Regions from separate parts of the Intestinimonas sp. HCP28S3_D6 genome, predicted to be linked through region 4. Evidence: predicted binding sites of a transcription regulator. Region 4 holds the regulator's gene; each other region holds the start of a gene.
What was found. Region 4 encodes HrcA, which represses chaperone genes, less so after heat shock. Its sites were predicted from a motif close to TGTTAGCACTCNNNNNNNNNGAGTGCTAACA; they were not measured.
Positions count from the first base shown of each region.

Region 1: the regulator HrcA is predicted to act here: its motif matches at 2,437-2,467, upstream of ACTNBK_RS04295 (co-chaperone GroES).
Region 2: the regulator HrcA is predicted to act here: its motif matches at 2,788-2,818, upstream of ACTNBK_RS13925 (Hsp20/alpha crystallin family protein).
Region 3: the regulator HrcA is predicted to act here: its motif matches at 2,437-2,467, upstream of ACTNBK_RS13505 (Hsp20/alpha crystallin family protein).

Region 1 covers NZ_JBQHTM010000007.1:91,761-95,957, reverse strand. The annotation lists gene ACTNBK_RS04305 (aminotransferase class V-fold PLP-dependent enzyme) at 1-269, shown strand, start outside; gene groL (chaperonin GroEL) at 396-2,024, opposite strand; gene ACTNBK_RS04295 (co-chaperone GroES) at 2,102-2,386, opposite strand; gene ACTNBK_RS04290 (diacylglycerol/lipid kinase family protein) at 2,584-3,510, opposite strand; gene ACTNBK_RS04285 (helix-turn-helix transcriptional regulator) at 3,540-3,755, opposite strand; gene ACTNBK_RS04280 (DUF6809 family protein) at 3,838-4,104, shown strand; gene ACTNBK_RS04275 (WG repeat-containing protein) at 4,107-4,197, opposite strand, start outside.
Region 2 covers NZ_JBQHTM010000048.1:20,228-24,424, reverse strand. The annotation lists gene clpB (ATP-dependent chaperone ClpB) at 1-1,574, opposite strand, end outside; gene ACTNBK_RS13935 (helix-turn-helix domain-containing protein) at 1,607-1,810, opposite strand; gene ACTNBK_RS13930 (hypothetical protein) at 1,932-2,111, shown strand; gene ACTNBK_RS13925 (Hsp20/alpha crystallin family protein) at 2,162-2,590, opposite strand; gene ACTNBK_RS13920 (phosphohydrolase) at 2,928-3,452, shown strand; gene ACTNBK_RS13915 (copper amine oxidase N-terminal domain-containing protein) at 3,508-4,197, opposite strand, start outside.
Region 3 covers NZ_JBQHTM010000045.1:13,871-18,067, forward strand. The annotation lists gene ACTNBK_RS13495 (hypothetical protein) at 1-1,189, shown strand, start outside; gene ACTNBK_RS13500 (HdeD family acid-resistance protein) at 1,328-1,861, opposite strand; gene ACTNBK_RS13505 (Hsp20/alpha crystallin family protein) at 1,896-2,342, opposite strand; gene ACTNBK_RS13510 (magnesium transporter CorA family protein) at 2,728-3,645, shown strand; gene ACTNBK_RS13515 (HNH endonuclease family protein) at 3,741-4,197, opposite strand, start outside.
Region 4 covers NZ_JBQHTM010000038.1:7,759-11,955, forward strand. The annotation lists gene ACTNBK_RS12360 (D-alanyl-D-alanine carboxypeptidase family protein) at 1-291, opposite strand, end outside; gene ACTNBK_RS12365 (GNAT family N-acetyltransferase) at 473-934, opposite strand; gene hrcA (heat-inducible transcriptional repressor HrcA) at 1,155-2,207, shown strand; gene grpE (nucleotide exchange factor GrpE) at 2,233-2,793, shown strand; gene dnaK (molecular chaperone DnaK) at 2,875-4,197, shown strand, end outside.

The DNA.
Region 1 (4,197 bases), on a different contig from region 4:
GCCTCCGGGTGCTGGGCACCAAGGACGAAAATAAGCAGGTGGGCGTGGTATCGGTGGACTTCTTGGGAAAGGATAACGCTGCGTGCGCCTACCGCCTAGAGTGTGACTTCGGCATTCAGACCCGCTGCGGTCTCCACTGTGCCCCCCTGGCTCACAAGACCCTGGGTACCTATCCACAGGGCACTGTCCGCTTCTCTGTGGGACCCTTTACTCGATTTGAGGACATCGACTATGTCCAGGGTGCCGTGGCGGAGATCCTGTGCGGATAAATTAACCGAATATATACAGAACGGACTGCCCACGCCATTGGTGTGGGCAGTCCGTTCTGCTTTGAAGAGACAGGAAATTACAAAGCCCACGGCATAAGGCCGTGGGCTTTGTTAGCGGATCTTCGATTAGTACATGCCGCCCATGTCGGGAGCGGCGGGAGCAGCGGGAGCGGGGGGCTCGGGCTTATCGGTGACCAGGCTCTCGGTGGTCAGCAGCACGCCGGCCACGGAAGCGGCATTCTCCAGGGCGGAACGGGTCACCTTGGTGGGGTCCACGATGCCGGAGGAGATCATGTCGCAGTAGGTCTCGTTCAGGGCGTTGAAGCCATAGCCCACCTTGCGGGAGTTCTTCACCTTCTCCAGCACCACGGAGCCGTCGATGCCGGCGTTGGCGGAGATCTGACGCATAGGCTCAGTGAGGGCACGGGCCACGATCTGGACGCCGGTCTTCTCGTCACCCTCGGTGGTCTTGAGCAGCTTCTCCACGGCGGGAACAGCGTTCACATACGCGGTGCCGCCGCCGGCCACGATGCCTTCCTCAACGGCGGCGCGGGTGGCGTTCAGGGCGTCCTCGATGCGGAGCTTCTTCTCCTTCATCTCAGACTCGGTAGCGGCGCCCACGCGGATAATGGCCACACCGCCGGCCAGCTTGGCCAGACGCTCCTGGAGCTTCTCGCGGTCATAGTCGGAGGTGGTGACCTCGATCTGGCTGCGGATCTGAGCCACACGGTCCTTGATGGCCTGGGCGTCGCCGGAGCCGTCCACGATGATGGTGGTGTCCTTGTTGACCTTCACCTGGCGGGCGTGGCCCAGCATGTCGGCGGTGGCCTCCTTGAGCTCATAGCCCAGCTCGGAGGAGATCACGGTGCCGCCGGTCAGGATGGCCATATCCTGGAGCATCTCCTTGCGGCGGTCGCCGAAGCCGGGGGCCTTCACGCAGCAGACGTTCAGGGTGCCGCGCAGCTTGTTGACGATCAGGGTGCTCAGAGCATCACCCTCCACGTCCTCAGCCACGATGAGCAGCTTCTTGCCGGACTGGACCACCTGCTCCAGAATGGGCAGCAGCTCCTGGATGTTGGAGATCTTCTTATCGGTGATGAGGATGGCAGCGTCGTCCAGGACGGCCTCCATCTTCTCGGTGTCGGTGACCATATAGGGGGCGATGTAGCCGCGGTCGAACTGCATGCCCTCCACGACCTCGCTATAGGTCTCGGCGGTCTTGGACTCCTCAACGGTGATGACGCCGTCGTGGCTGACCTTCTCCATGGCCTCGGCGATCAGCTTGCCGATGGTCTCGTCGCCAGAGGAGACGGCGCCCACGCGGGCGATGTCCTCGGTGCCGTTGACGGGCTTGGAGTTCTCCTTGATGGCCTCGATGGCGGCGGCGGTGGCCTTGGCAATGCCGCGCTTCATGATCATGGGGTTGGCGCCGGCGGCCAGGTTCTTCAGACCCTCGCGGATGATGGCCTGGGCCAGCAGGGTGGCGGTGGTGGTGCCGTCGCCGGCCACATCGTTGGTCTTGGTGGAGACCTCCTTGACGATCTGGGCGCCCATGTTCTCAAAGGGATCGGGCAGCTCAATCTCCTTGGCGATGGTCACACCGTCGTTGGTGATGAGGGGAGTGCCGAATTTCTTGTCCAGCACCACGTTGCGGCCCTTGGGGCCCAGGGTGATCTTAACGGTATCGGCGAGCTGGTTGACACCGCGCTCCAGGGCGCGGCGGGCGTCCTCGCCGTAAATGATCTGCTTGGCCATGAAAAATTACCTCCTATACGATGACGGGCCGGCGGCAGTCCCGCCGGGCCCTAAAAACTGAAAATACAGACCGGATCTTACTCCACAATGGCCAGGATGTCGCCCTGACGGACGATGGTGTACTCCTCGCCGTCCAGCTTCACCTCAGTGCCGGCGTACTTGCTGGTGATAACCTTGTCGCCCTTCTTCACGGTCATGACGACTTCCTTGCCGTCCACCATACCGCCGGGGCCCACCTCGATGACTTCGGCCATCTCGGGCTTCTCCTTGGCGGCGCCGGTGAGGATGATGCCGCTCTTGGTGGTCTCCTCGGCCTCCACCATCTTGATGATCACTCTGTCTGCAAGGGGCTTGAGCTTCATTTGAGGTTCCTCCTTATATAGTTATGGTTTTTGTCCATTTACGATTTAAGTGTTAGCACTCCAAAATCATGAGTGCTAACTTCGAGTATGATGATACCTCTCCTTGCCAAAAAAATCAACCCCCAATTTTGAAAATTGGGGGCTGTTTTTCAGAAAATTCACCTTTTGTTCACAAAGGGACAGGCGGAGTGCCAGACTCAGCCGCCGGGGGTGTGGTAGTCCAGGCCGGCGGGGTAGAAAAACCACACCTTTTTGGGGGAAAGGGAGACGGTAAATTCCTTGGAACGCATGACCTCACCGTCCACCACCGCCGTCAGCTCCTGAGGGGAGGAGAAGGCGAAGGAGGTGCCGTGAAAGTGGGAGAGGACCTCCGGATGCTCCCGATAGCGGCCCGTGGAATAGGCGCCCAGGAGGCGGAAGAAGGTGAAGCGGCTGACCTTGGGCACCACCAGCATGTCCAGGATGCCGTCGTCGGGCTGGGCATCCCCCACCGGCATGAAGCCGCCGCCGTAGTGGCGGCCGTTGCAGATGCAGATGATGGTGCTCTCCCCATTCAGGACGGTGTCTCCGGCCCGGATGACGGTGGGCCGGGAGAGGCCCTTGAAGAGGACGTTCACCACCAGGGAGAGGCTATAGGCCGCCATGCCGCCCAGAAAGGGGAGGGATTTGTACTTGTGGACGTCGGCAGCGATGCGGGCGTCCACCCCGGCGCAGCACACGTCGATGCCCAGCCGCCCGTTGCAGTCCATCAGGTCGAAGGCGGCCTGGGGACCGGCGGCCAGAGCCGCCAGGTCGGAGAAGGCCGTCCGGTAGGTGGGGCCAAAGAGCTTGATGAAGTCGTTGCCGGTGCCCTTGGGCACGTTGGTGACGGCGGCGTTGTCAAAGCCCGCGGCGGCGTTCACTACCTCGTTGAGGGTGCCGTCCCCGCCGCAGGCGTAGAGCCGGACCGGCTCCCCCGACTCCGCCGCCGCCCGGGCCCGGGTCTCGCAGTCTCCGGGGGCGGTGCCCAGAAAGAGCTCGTGGTCCAGCCCCAGACCGGTGAACGTGTCCGTGATCTGGCGGCACAGGGCGTCGGTGCTGCCCCGCTTGCCCGCCGCGGGGTTGATGAGAAAGAGGTGCTTCAAGGGAAGGGCCTCCTTTTGGTGGGGATAAGTCACTGGCAGGGCGGCGTACGGCCCACGAGGTCATCCAAAGCAATGCCGTAAAGATCTGCCAGCTTTACCGCAATGGAGAGCGGCATGTCCCGCTCTCCGGACTCATACCGCCGATAGCCGCTGTATGAAATGCCAAGATGTGCAGCCATCTGCTCCTGGGTCACCCGATGAGACTTGCGAAGCTGTTTCAGCCGTTGAAAAAATTCGTCTGTCAATTCTGACACTTCCTATTGACGTTCCATATGGAACGATTTATAATTAAAATGCTCCATATGGAATGAAAATGGGGGGATAAACATGGAAGGACCGGTTCAGGCCCTATATGTCTATGCGTTGGAAAAGGTGCTGGAGCATTGGTCGCCGGATCAGCGGTCACGCTATTGGGAAATTGCAGAACAGTATGAAAAGGATAAAAAGCAGCTGCTGTGCCATCTGAAAAAAGAGGAGCAAACACATCTGGAACAATTGACAGAAAACATGAAAGAATACATGCAAAGAGAGGGAGAGGCGCTTTTCAGGGAGGGGCTCTCCATGGGGCTTTCGCTGGGGCGGTTACTGCGGTAGGTTTACCACAGGGTGATGCGCTGCTCGGCCCGGGCCATGCGGGTGACGATGGCGGCGGCCTCGGCCCGGGTGAGACTGTCCTTGGGGCGGAAA
Region 2 (4,197 bases), on a different contig from region 4:
GCGTAGCCCTCCTCGATCTCCAGCTGCTTTTTCAGCTCGGGGATCTTGCCGTATTGGAGCTCAGCGGCCTTGTTGAGGTCGTACTCCCGCTGGGCCTTCTCCAGCTGGGCGTTGGCGGCCTCCAGGTCCTCCCGGAGCTTCTGGACCTTGCCGATGGCGTTCTTCTCGTTCTCCCACTGGGCCTTCTTGGCGTTGAACTCGTCCCGCATCTCGGCCAGTTCCTTCTGGATCTCGGCCAGGTGCTCCTTGGACAGGGGGTCGTCCTCCTTCTTCAGAGCGGCCTCCTCGATCTGGTGCTGGATGATCTTACGCTGGATGACGTCCAGCTCGGTGGGCATGGAGTCGATCTCGGTGCGGATCATGGCGCAGGCCTCATCCACCAGGTCGATGGCCTTGTCGGGGAGGAAACGGTCGGTGATATAGCGGTTGGAGAGGGTGGCGGCGGCGATGATGGCACCGTCGGTAATCTTCACGCCATGGAACACCTCATAGCGCTCCTTCAGGCCACGGAGGATGGCGATGGTGTCCTCCACGGAGGGCTCGTTCACCATGACGGGCTGGAACCGGCGCTCCAGGGCGGCGTCCTTCTCAATATACTGGCGGTACTCGTTGAGGGTGGTGGCGCCGATGCAGTGTAGCTCGCCACGGGCCAGCATGGGCTTCAGGAGGTTGCCGGCGTCCATAGCGCCTTCAGTCTTGCCGGCGCCCACGATGGTATGGAGCTCATCGATGAAGAGGATGATCTTGCCCTCGGACTTTTTGACCTCATTGAGGACGGCCTTCAGCCGCTCCTCGAACTCGCCGCGGTACTTGGCGCCGGCGATGAGGGAGCCCATATCCAGGGCGAAGATGGTCTTGTCCTTCAGGGAGCCGGGCACATCGCCCTTGACAATCCGCTGAGCCAGGCCCTCGGCAATGGCGGTCTTGCCCACGCCGGGCTCGCCGATGAGGACGGGGTTATTTTTGCTCTTGCGGCTCAGAATACGGATGACGTTGCGGATCTCATCGTCACGGCCAATGACGGGGTCCAGCTTGTTCTGCCGGGCCCGCTCCACCAGGTCGGTACCGTACTTCTTCAAGGCGTCGTAGGTCTCCTCCGGGTTGTCGGAGGTCACCCGCTGGTTGCCCCGGACGGCGGAGAGGGCCTTCAGTACGCCCTCCTTGGTGATGTTGTAGGTGCGGAAGAGGTCCTTCAGGCCGGAGTTGGCGTACTCGATGAGGGCCAGGAAGAGGTGCTCCACCGAGATATACTCGTCCTTCATGCTCTTGGCGATGGACTCGGCGCCGTTCATGACCTTGTCCACATCGGGGGCGATGTAGACCTTGCCTGCCTCACGTCCGCCACTCACCGTCACACGGGGGAGGTCCTCCACCTGCTTGCGGGCGGCGGCCTCAAAGCTGGGGAAGGTGATGCCCATATTGCCCAGCAACTGGGGAATGAGGCCGTTCTCCTGCTCCAGCAGGGCGTAGAGGAAGTGGGCCTGCTCAATCTGCTGGTTGCCGTATTCCTGGGCGATGGTCTGGGCCGACTGCACCGCCTCCAGAGATTTCTGGGTAAACTGATTCATGTTCATGAAACGTCACATCCTTTCGGGTTGTGATACCTTTATTTTGTATCCCGCCCCAAAAGATAGTCCACACTGACATGGTAATATTTGGCCAATGTAATCAGGTGGTGGGCGGGGATTTCTTGAATGCCTTTTTCGTATTTGTAGTATTGCTGTTGCGTGGTGCCTAGAAGGTGGCCAACCGCCTCCTGAGTCAGGTCATGGTCCTCGCGGAGATCACGGAGTCTGGGGTAGCAATACATATCATTCACCTCAGGAAAACCATAGCATAAACCTAATCAGGTGTATTGACTTTACATCTTATAAGGTTTAACATGATTCCCGAGGTGATGATTTATGGGAACTGCGGTGGGAAAAAATATTGTGGAAAAAGAGGTCTGCGGCACCTGCGCCCATTACCGGCAGCACTATGTGCTGGGGGAGGGCGGGAAATTCTGGCCACTGTGGTATGGGCACTGTCATGTGCCCCGGTGTGGCAAGCACCCCGGCCCGGATCATACCTGCCCCCACTGGAAGTCGCGGGAGACGGAGTCGGGCAAGTAAGAAACCGAAGGAGCCGGTCGGCCCTGCCGACCGGCTCCCTCGCCAGGTCTTTACTCGATGGCGATGCGCTTGGCCTCGGGTACCACAGGCACAGCCTTGGGCAGGTTCAGCTCCAGCACACCGTTGTTGTAGGAGGCGGTGATGTGCTCTTCATCCACACCGGTGACGTCGAAGGAACGGGTGAAGGAGCCGTAGCGGCGCTCACGGCGGATGTAGCTGCCCTTGTCGTCCTTCTCGTCCTTGTTCTCATCGTGCTGGGCAGAGATGGTGAGGATGCCGTCCTTCACATCCAGTTTGATGTCCTCCTTGTTGAAGCCGGGCAGTTCCGCTTCTAAAACAAAACGGTCGCCGGCGTCGCGGATATCGGTGCGGAAATCGGGAATGGCGGCGTTGCTGTTGCCGAAGAACTTACGCTCAAAATTATCAAACAGGTCGAAAAAGTTATCATCACTGCGCTCAAAGGGGATCATACCAAACATATCAAAGGCTCCTTTCAAAGATCAGGTCACGTTAGCAGTCGTGGAAATGAATTGCTAGAATCTTGCGTCTGCCATGAAAACCATCCTCTTTCCAGGGTCACATTCCCTTGGGAACCAACCCTTTCTCTTTGTTTCTGGACCTAGTATACGCCCTGCACTGTGAACAAATATACAAAAAAATATGTCCCAATTGTAAACATTAGCACTATATGACTTAGAGTGCTAAAACTCGTTTTCTATTTTTTCCGCGTGCCGTAAGGAATTCTTAATCCCGGGAAAAGGGTTTTCCAAAGAAGATGGGGTATGCTATGGAAAACGAAAAAAGGAGGGACCGCATATGTGGACCTTTTTTGAATATGAGACGTACCTGACCGCGGTAGATGACCTGATGGACCATCCGGCCGTCCGGGCCATGGAGCGGCTGCCCCAGCACGCCAAGGGCTTCAGCTGCTTCCACCACAGCGTGTGGGTGTCCTACTGGAGCTGGCGGGTGTGCCTGTGGATCGGCCTGGACGCCTGCGCCGCTGCCCGGGGCGGTCTGCTCCACGACCTCTATCTCTATGACTGGACTAGCCAGAAGGCGCCCAACGGCAAGTGGCACGGCACCGAACACCCCAAGACGGCCCTAAAAAATGCCCAGACCTTCTTTTCCCTCAGCGAGAAGGAGCGTGACATTATCGTCAAGCACATGTGGCCGCTGACCCTGCGGCCCTACCGCTACCTGGAATCCCTGGTGGTGAGCTGTGTGGACAAGGTGTGCGCCGTGGCAGAGCTCCTCCGCCTGCACCCCGACCCCGCCGCCTTCCGGACCGCCCGTCAGGAGCCACGGCTCCGGCCGGTGCCCCGGCCCCGGGCGGCATAAAAAATCAGCCCTCCCCGTGGCGGGGAGGGCTGATTTTACTTTCCGGGGATAGTGCTCAGGCCTGGGCGGCGGCACCGGTGATCAGCTGCTCGTAGGGGATCACGGTGGCGTCGGCGGGAGGAGTGAGCTCGGGGGTCTTGTCGGTGGCGGCGTAGCTGCCGGTCATCTCCAGGTTCATGTCCAGCATGCTGCCGGAGTCCAGAGTCATGGAGACGGTCATGTTGTTGTCGGCGTCCATGCCGGCCTTCATGTCCATGGTCATGGCGGGGGTACCGGCATCGTCGGCGGCGCCGGCGGAGGCCTTCATGTTCAGGTCATAGCCCACCACGGTGTCGTCCTTCATCAGCAGGGTGAAGGAGATAGAGGCGGCAGCGCCGTCCTGGTCCAGGGTGTAGGTGGTGGTGTAGTTGTCGCCGTCCTTCACGAAGGAGTCGTCGGCCAGGAACTTGGCCACGCCCTCCACCAGGGCGGAGATGGCGGCGTAGTCGGTGTCCTTGTCGGTGAGAGTGGTGCTGCTCAGAGCGGTCTGGAGCAGGGCGGAGGCGTCCAGGGTCTTGGAGATGTCCAGCAGAGAGGTGTAGTCGATGCCCATGGTGCCGTAGAGGGCGTTCAGGTCCATGGAGATCCAGGTGTCGGCGGGGATGCCGGCGGTGGCCAGGGCGTCGCCGGACATCTTGAGATAGAGCATGCCGGTGGCCATGTCGCCGCGGATCTCCATGTCGATGCCGTCGGTCTTCAGGGTGGC
Region 3 (4,197 bases), on a different contig from region 4:
GGCCGGGTGCGGCCGACAGAACACCAGTGAAGGAAAAGCTGACGGAAGCTCCTTGGAAGAACAAACATCCGACACCTGGTATGAAATTGATCAGGAAGCAGGCATTCTGACCATCCGCCTTCCCGCCGAAAAGGAAGGATTCATTTGGAACTTTACCATCGACGACACCACCCTGTTGGAGCTGGTCACGGAGGAGGACAATGACGGAACCTTTGTCGCCAGCTTCCGGGCGCTGGGAGACGGCGAGACAACTGTGTCTTTCTCCTATGCCAAGGATGATGCGCTGGAGGAAATCCGGGCGATGAATGTTAGCTGTAAGGACGGGAAAGTAGCCGGCGTCTCCAACGCTTCCGTTATGCCCATCAGCGGGCAGGATGATCCGGAGATCACAGACCTTCGCAACAGCAACAGCATCCCCATGATCATGAAGGAACACAGCGCGGTGACCTGCGTCTCCGAGACCTGGGACGGAGAAAACAACTGGCAGAATAAGACTGTCCGGCAATTCGTCAGTTCCAATGGCCGTCTGTGGTATGACTATGAACAGTACGATGACGCTGACCAGGTAGTATACTGCGAGGCGGGATACATCAACGATGACGTTCCCGGTGCCCTGTACACCTGCGAAAAAGACGGCCTGAAAACGATGACGCTGTGTCCGGCATCTGAGTATGAAGCCATGGTGTCTGACCGCTGGCTGGCGCGTCAGCCGTGTGACTATGAGACCGTGACGGGCAAGACCGACAGCACGGAGTATGGGACCAGCACCCTGACCGCCGCCAGAGAGAATCGTCTGACAGGGATCAGCAGCGAGGTTATTTACTTTATCGACGATGCGACCGGCCTCATCAACGGCATGGAGGTGACGGAGTACAGCGCCGAGGACGGCAGCGTAGTCTCCGTGACCCGCAGCAATATTCTCTACGATGAACCCCGGCTCATGGAGGAGCAGGCGGCTATGAGCATTCTGTTCCCGGAGGACGCCTGCTATCTGAATGTGGTTATCAATCCCGGAAAAGAGAATTCCGAGGAACAGGCTTTCCAGGTGGATAAGTCCACAGAGGTTGAATTTGACGCCATGGAGGGCTATCAGCTGTACTACGATTATGATTGTACTCAGCCCATGGACTGGATCGACGTGGGCCAGAACAAGCTGACTGTCTATATTCAGATTGATATCGCAAAGTAGGAGTTTCAGGATACTCAAAACTAATTCAAAAGATTTGCCCAAATATAAATCGGTCGTGGTTCAGTAGTTACTGCTAAACCACGACCGTTTACATTCACTTGAACATGCAGTCATATTCTGAATTACTCGACGGAGCAATCAAATCCAAAGGCGGCCAGAAAAGCATCCACGCATAATGGATACAATTCCTTGCAGGATCAGGAACACACCTACAACAGTAGTCATGGCCACAAGGCTGGCAATGGGTGACAGGAATGAGAAGAAACCGGCACATGCGAGCAGAACGCCAATCGCAGTGAACCAGCCCCAGCCGCGTACTCCAAGCCGCTGCAGGTCAAAGGAGTTCACGAATTTGGTTATGCCAGAGAAAATCAGCCACATTCCAAAAATGAACGGCAGGGTAAGCGCCGTAAACCATCCATTGCCAAGAACGAACAGAGACAGCAGCACCGTCAGAATTCCGTCCAGCAGGAACCATCCTGACCCGGCCATATCATTATGAGCAGTGGCGAAAATCACAATATCCACGATGCCTGAGAACAGCATCGCAACGCCAAGGATCACCGTCATGCTTGTGAGTGCAGCGCCTGGATTTCTCAGGCAGGCGATACCGGCCATCACAAGCAGCACACCGGCAATGACCCACAACACACGGGAAGTTGTCCGACTCATCATGCATGCCTCCGTTCTTAGCTAGCTTTGTCTTTTATTCAATCGTGATTGTGGAATTTCTGGGCAGTTCTTTCTTTACCTGCTTGGGAAGAGATACTCTCAGGATACCATCCTCAAACTTGGCGGACACATCCCGAGGCTCAATTCCCTCGCCCACAAAGAAGCTGCGGCTACAAGCACCGGCGTACCGCTCCTGACGGATGTACTTGCCCTTCTTATCTTCCTGGTCCTTGTCCAATCCCTTGGCGGCGCTGATGGTCAGGTAGCCATCCTTCAAGTCAAGCTGAACTTCATCCTTCTTGAAGCCGGGAAGATCAATATCCAGCTCATAGGTGTTGTCGGTTTCCCGCACATCGGTCTTCATCAGGTTTTTGGCGTTCTTCCCGTACAGCGGATTCCGAATAGAACGCATCGGGATCATAGGAAAGTCGTCATCAAAAAATTCATCAAACAGGTTCTCACCAAAAATACTGGGCATCATAAGTCATTCCTCCATTCATAATCCTTACTGAAATGCCCTGTGTGAGGGGGCTGTTTTGCCCTCCCGCTTGGAACGACTCTGTTATAGTCTCTTGCGTTAGCACTGTCAATAGGAGAGTGCTAATGTTAACAGAAATACAAAAGTTCGTTCACATATGATACGATTTCTCGGCCGTCAGGCATTAGAAATGCTGGGGCCGCAAGGAATGCCTCAGCACTTTTAGCGCTCGCCTACGAATCAGGAAAGAAAATGATGCTGGTTATACCCCGATTGCACTGCGTAGAACCATTGAAAATGCTTTTCACGATGAAACCGCAGGCGGCTTGCGCTTTGTGCAGATAGTGGTACAATGGCACTGAAAAAGAAGCGATTCAGGAGGCCGCTTATGTATCAATATAGGATAGGTTCTAACCTGACGCCGCTGTCTGGAAAGCCAGATCCAGATACCTGCGTCCTTACACTGCTGTCCTCGGAGGAACTGGACCAGAATCTCCAACTCCCGGGACTGGAGCAGGTTCTCCGCCATACGCCTACAGCGAGGGATGCCCGCGTATGTAAGGCTGAACCCCACCGAAATTATCTGTGCGGGACCATTGTGACCCCACGGCATACAAAAGAAAAGGCACCCATCGCCTTCGGATATCTGATGACACCCAGCCATGTGGTTTTGAGCGACGATGCGGGTGTGGCCCATGCCATGATCCAGAGACTGCTCCGGGAGAATCCACAGATGGAAAAGAGTCCAGGCAGTTTCTTTTATACGTTCCTGGAGCTGATCATCGCCAAGGATATGCACCACTTGCAGGAATTAGAGGATGAGCTGGATCAACTCGAAGATCAGGTGCTGGCAGGCCAGTTGGCGGGATTCAACCCCAAAATGACGGCAATACGAAAAGAAATATCCAACTGGATACGGTACTATACGCAGTTGGATGATATGGTCTGTGAATTTCAGGAAAATGAAAATGAGTATTTCGAAGAGCATGAACTTCGCCTGTTTCATATGGTGGAGAAACGCATTGGGCGTCTGAAGAATGAGGCACAGATGCTGCGGGAATATGGACTACAGGTGCGGGAACTGTTTCAGGCGGAAATCGATATTCGCCAGAACAACATTATGAAGATACTCACCATCGTCACGACTATCTTTTTACCCCTATCTCTGGTGGCAGGCTGGTATGGCATGAACTTTACCAATATGCCGGAATTGACCTGGAAATACGGCTACCCGGCAGTCATTGGCATCAGTGTTCTTGTAGTTTTGATTTGTCTCTGGGTGATGAAGAAGAAAAAATTCTGGTGAATCCCGCGATACCAGCGAATTGGTACCTCTTTGGACTTAATAAACACCCCATTCGTCAGGCAGCATGCCATACTGTCTAACGAATGGGGTGCATCTCAATATTTATCGGTTTTTTTACCGTTGCAGGATTTACAAAGCATTTGACAGTTATCGGGCGTTGTTTGCCCGCCTTTGCTCCAAGGCTTGATGTGATCGCCCTCCATTTCCTCAAATTCAAAATGCTCTCCGCAGACAGGACATATCCCATTTTGCCTGCTGTACGCCGCCAGTTTTTCCCGTTTATCAAATGCACGCAGGTTTAACAATCTGCCTGCGAACGGATCGGTATCTCGGCAAAGTAAGAACTCATAAATGCCTTTCGGCTTTTGCACATCTTCATCCTCGTGTAGACGTTTTACTTCTGCGGACATGACCGCAGAATTGTAGGCGCGATTATGGTACTCATTGTAGAGATGACACCAATCCAACCCTTTCATATCCGAAAAGTATTTTGGGAAAATCTTCTCAGACCAATGGATAACATCTTGGAAATACTGCCACAATTCATCTGCG
Region 4 (4,197 bases):
ATAGACCTGGGAGCCCCCCATGGAGGCGGCGTAGGCGGAGACGGTGACCTGGTCGGTGAGGGCCATGCGGCCCTCGTCCAGGGCCTCCATCACCAGCAGCAGGGTCATGATCTTGGTGACGCTGGCCGGCTCCCGCTTGTCGTGGGCGTTCTGCTCACACAGAACGGTGCCCGTCTCCTTTTCCATCAGCACTGCGTCGGCGGCCTCCACCTGGGGACTGCCAGCGGCGGCAGCGGCGGCGGGACAGACCAGCAGCCCGGCGCAGAGCAGGACCGCGAGGGTTCGTTTCATCATGGCGCTTCTCCTCCATCATCGAAGATTCCTGTAAGAAAGAGGATGTGGAGGGAGAGAGGATTCTATACTGGAAAGAATGGGAAGGGAGAGGCAGCGGTTTTTGTTGAAAAAAAGAAAGGACGATCGGAATAGAGGGATTTCGCCCCGGACCGGCCCTTCTGTGTCGGTGGGGTAACGGTCAGAGCTCCTTTTTCATGGCGATGTCGGAGAGCTCGAAGGCCACGTGGTCGTGGTCCTCATAGCGGAAGCCGTAGGACTCATAGATATGGAGGGCGGCCTTCAGGCTGTGGTGGGAGGTGAGGACCAGGGTGTGGACCCCCATGGCCCGGGCGGCGTCAATGGTGGCCTCCATGAGGGCCTTGCCGATGCCGTGGTTCCGGCAGGCCTCCAGCACCCCGAACTTGAAGGGCTCGGCCACCCCATTGCCAAAGGGCTCCAGCATCATCATGCCCACCGGCTTCCCCTCCGCCATGGCCAGAAAGATGCGCCCACCCGCCGCCAGCACCCGCTCCGGGTGGGTCAGCTGGTCGATGTCCGCCGGCTCCAGGAGGTCGTTGCCCTCCAGCCAGGGTAGGGAGATGTCCATGAGGGCATCCTTATATTGAGCGTCATAGTCCTGAATGGAAAAGTCAAACGGCATGACCGCCCCTCCTCTCTGTTTCCATCATCCTACCACACCTGCCTGCCGTTGGCAATCGGACAATGGGTGTGCAAGATCAAAAAGCAAAAATTACCGGGGTGAAACCGTTCACATTTAATTTACAACCTACCCTATTGACTTTTAACCGGGGTGGTGGTAGATTTACATTAGCACTCAGGGAGAATGAGTGCTAAAACCACAGAGAAGAAGGTGAGCGGGGATGGATCTAACGGAACGGAAGAAAAAGATCCTCCGCGCCATCATCGAAAACTATATCCAGACGGCGGAGCCGGTGGGCTCCAAGGTCATCGCCGCCACGCCGGGACTCAACGTCTCCTCGGCCACCATCCGCAACGAGATGGCCGATCTGGAGGCCCTGGGCCTGCTGGAGCAGCCCCACACCTCCGCCGGGCGCATCCCCTCGCCGGGGGGCTACCGGGTGTACGTCAACGAGCTCATGGAAGACTACCGCCTGTCGGTACAGGAGACCCGGAAGCTCAATGAGGCCCTGCATCTGAAGATGCGGGAGCTGGACCAGGTCATCGACCAGGCCGGCCGGGTGATCTCCCAGCTCACCCAGTATCCCGCCTTCGCCCTGGCCTCCGGGTCCAGCCGGGTGACCATCCAGCGCTTCGATCTGCTGATGGTCTCCAGCGACTCCTTTATTATTGTAGTGATGACGGATACCAACGTGGTCCGCAACCGGCTGGTGAGGCTGCCCTCCGACCTGAGCGAGGCCCAGCTCCAGCTGCTCAACACCCTGCTGAACACCACCTTCACCGGCCTCACCCTGGACGAGATCACCCCCGAGCTCATGCGGGTGGCCTCCCACGCGGCAGGCGAGGCCTACGGCCTCATCAGTTTGGTGGTCTCCTTTGCCATGGATGTGCTGGAGAGCCTGGAGCAGCGCAGGGTCCACACCGCCGGCATCGCCAGTCTCCTCTCCCACCCGGAGTACCGCAGCCTGGACCGGGCCGCCCCCCTCATGAGCTACCTCAGCGAGGACCAGGACGCCGCCCGTTTTCCCATGCCCCAGGGGGACCCCATGGAGATCCTTATCGGCCCGGAGAACGTGGCCGACGCCCTGAAAGACACAAGCGTGGTGGTGGCCAGCTACGACATCGGCGACGGCATGCGAGGCGTCATCGGTGTGGTGGGCCCCACCCGGATGGACTATGCAAAGATCACCGCCCGTCTCTCCTATTTCGCCGCCGGCCTGAGCCGCCTCTTTGAACAGGGCAGCCTGCCGCCGGCAGAGGAAAAGGAGAAGTAGGACGATCCACTTAGGAGGTAATCGCTTGAGCAAGCAGGAAAAGAAACAGCAGGACCCGGCTGTGGAGGAGGTCCCCGTGGAGGAGACCCAGACCCAGACCGAGGCCCAGGCCGCTCCCCAGCAGGAGGCGGCGGCCGATCCGCTGCTGGAGGAGCTGGAAAAGCTGCGGAAGCAGATGGACGAAAAGGAGGAGCAGTACCTCCGCCTGGCCGCCGAGTACGACAATTTCCGCAAGCGCTCCCAGAAGGAGAAGGAGGGCATCTATCAGGGCGCCAAGAGCGACGCCGTGGCCGCCTTCCTGCCCGTATACGACAATCTGGAGCGGGCCCTCAAGCAGGAGACCGCCGACGAGGCGTACAAGAAGGGCGTGGAGATGACCATGACCGGCCTGAAGGACATCCTCTCCAAGCTGGGCGTGGAGGAGATCCCCGCCCTGGGCGAGACCTTCGACCCCTCCCTCCACAACGCCGTCATGCACGTGGAGGACGAGAGCGCCGGGGAGAACACCGTGGTGGAGGTCTTCCAGTCCGGCTTCAGGCTGGGCGAGAAGGTCATCCGGTTCGCCATGGTGAAAGTTGCGAACTGACACTATCCCGTAGGGGCGGCCTTTGGCCGCCCACACGACCATCGTTAAAAATAAGTTTTCAATATATTGGAGGAATCGTTTATGTCTAAGATCATCGGTATCGACCTTGGTACCACGAACTCTTGCGTGGCCGTCATGGAGGGCGGCGAACCCGTTGTTATCGCCAACGCTGAAGGCAACCGCACCACCCCGTCTGTGGTGGCCTTCTCCAAGGACGGCGAGCGTATGGTGGGCCAGGTGGCCAAGCGCCAGGCCATCACCAACCCCGACCGCACCATCATGTCCATCAAGCGTCAGATGGGCACCGACCACAAGGTGACTATCGACGGCAAGGCCTATACTCCCCAGGAGATCAGCGCCATGATCCTTCAGAAGCTGAAGGCCGACGCCGAGGCCTATCTGGGCCAGAGCGTCACCGAGGCCGTCATCACCGTCCCCGCCTACTTCAACGACGCCCAGCGTCAGGCCACCAAGGACGCCGGCAAGATCGCCGGTCTGGACGTGAAGCGTATCATCAACGAGCCCACCGCCGCCGCTGTGGCCTACGGTGTGGATAAGGAGAAGCAGGACCAGAAGATCATGGTCTACGACCTGGGCGGCGGCACCTTCGATGTGTCCATCCTGGAGATCGGCGACGGCGTCATTGAGGTCCTCTCCACCTCCGGCGACACCCATCTGGGCGGCGACGACTTCGACCAGGCCATCATGGACTGGATGGTCGCCGAGTTCAAGAGCTCCAACGGCATCGACCTCTCCGGCGACAAGGTGGCCATGCAGCGCCTGAAGGAGGCCGCTGAGAAGGCCAAGATCGAGCTCTCCGGCGTCACCTCCACCGCCATCAACCTGCCCTATATCACCGCCGATGCCACCGGCCCCAAGCACCTGGATCTGACCCTGAGCCGCGCCAAGTTCGACCAGCTCACCGCCAACCTGGTGGAGCGCACCGCCGGCCCCGTGCGTCAGGCCATGAGCGATGCCGGCCTCTCTGCCAGCGACATCTCCAAGGTCCTGCTGGTGGGCGGCTCCAGCCGTATCCCCGCCGTGCAGGACATGGTCAAGAAGCTCACCGGCAAGGAGGGCTTCAAGGGCATCAACCCCGATGAGTGCGTGGCCATCGGCGCCGCCATCCAGGGCGGCGTCCTGGTGGGCGACGTGAAGGGCCTGCTGCTGCTGGACGTCACCCCCCTGTCCCTGGGCATCGAGACCATGGGCGGCGTCATGACCAAGCTCATCGAGCGCAACACCACCATCCCCTGCAACAAGAGCCAGGTCTTCACCACCGCCGCCGACAACCAGACCTCCGTTGAGGTCCACGTCCTCCAGGGCGAGCGTGAGATGGCCCAGTACAACAAGACCCTGGGCCGCTTCAACCTGGATGGCATCGCTCCCGCCCGCCGCGGCGTG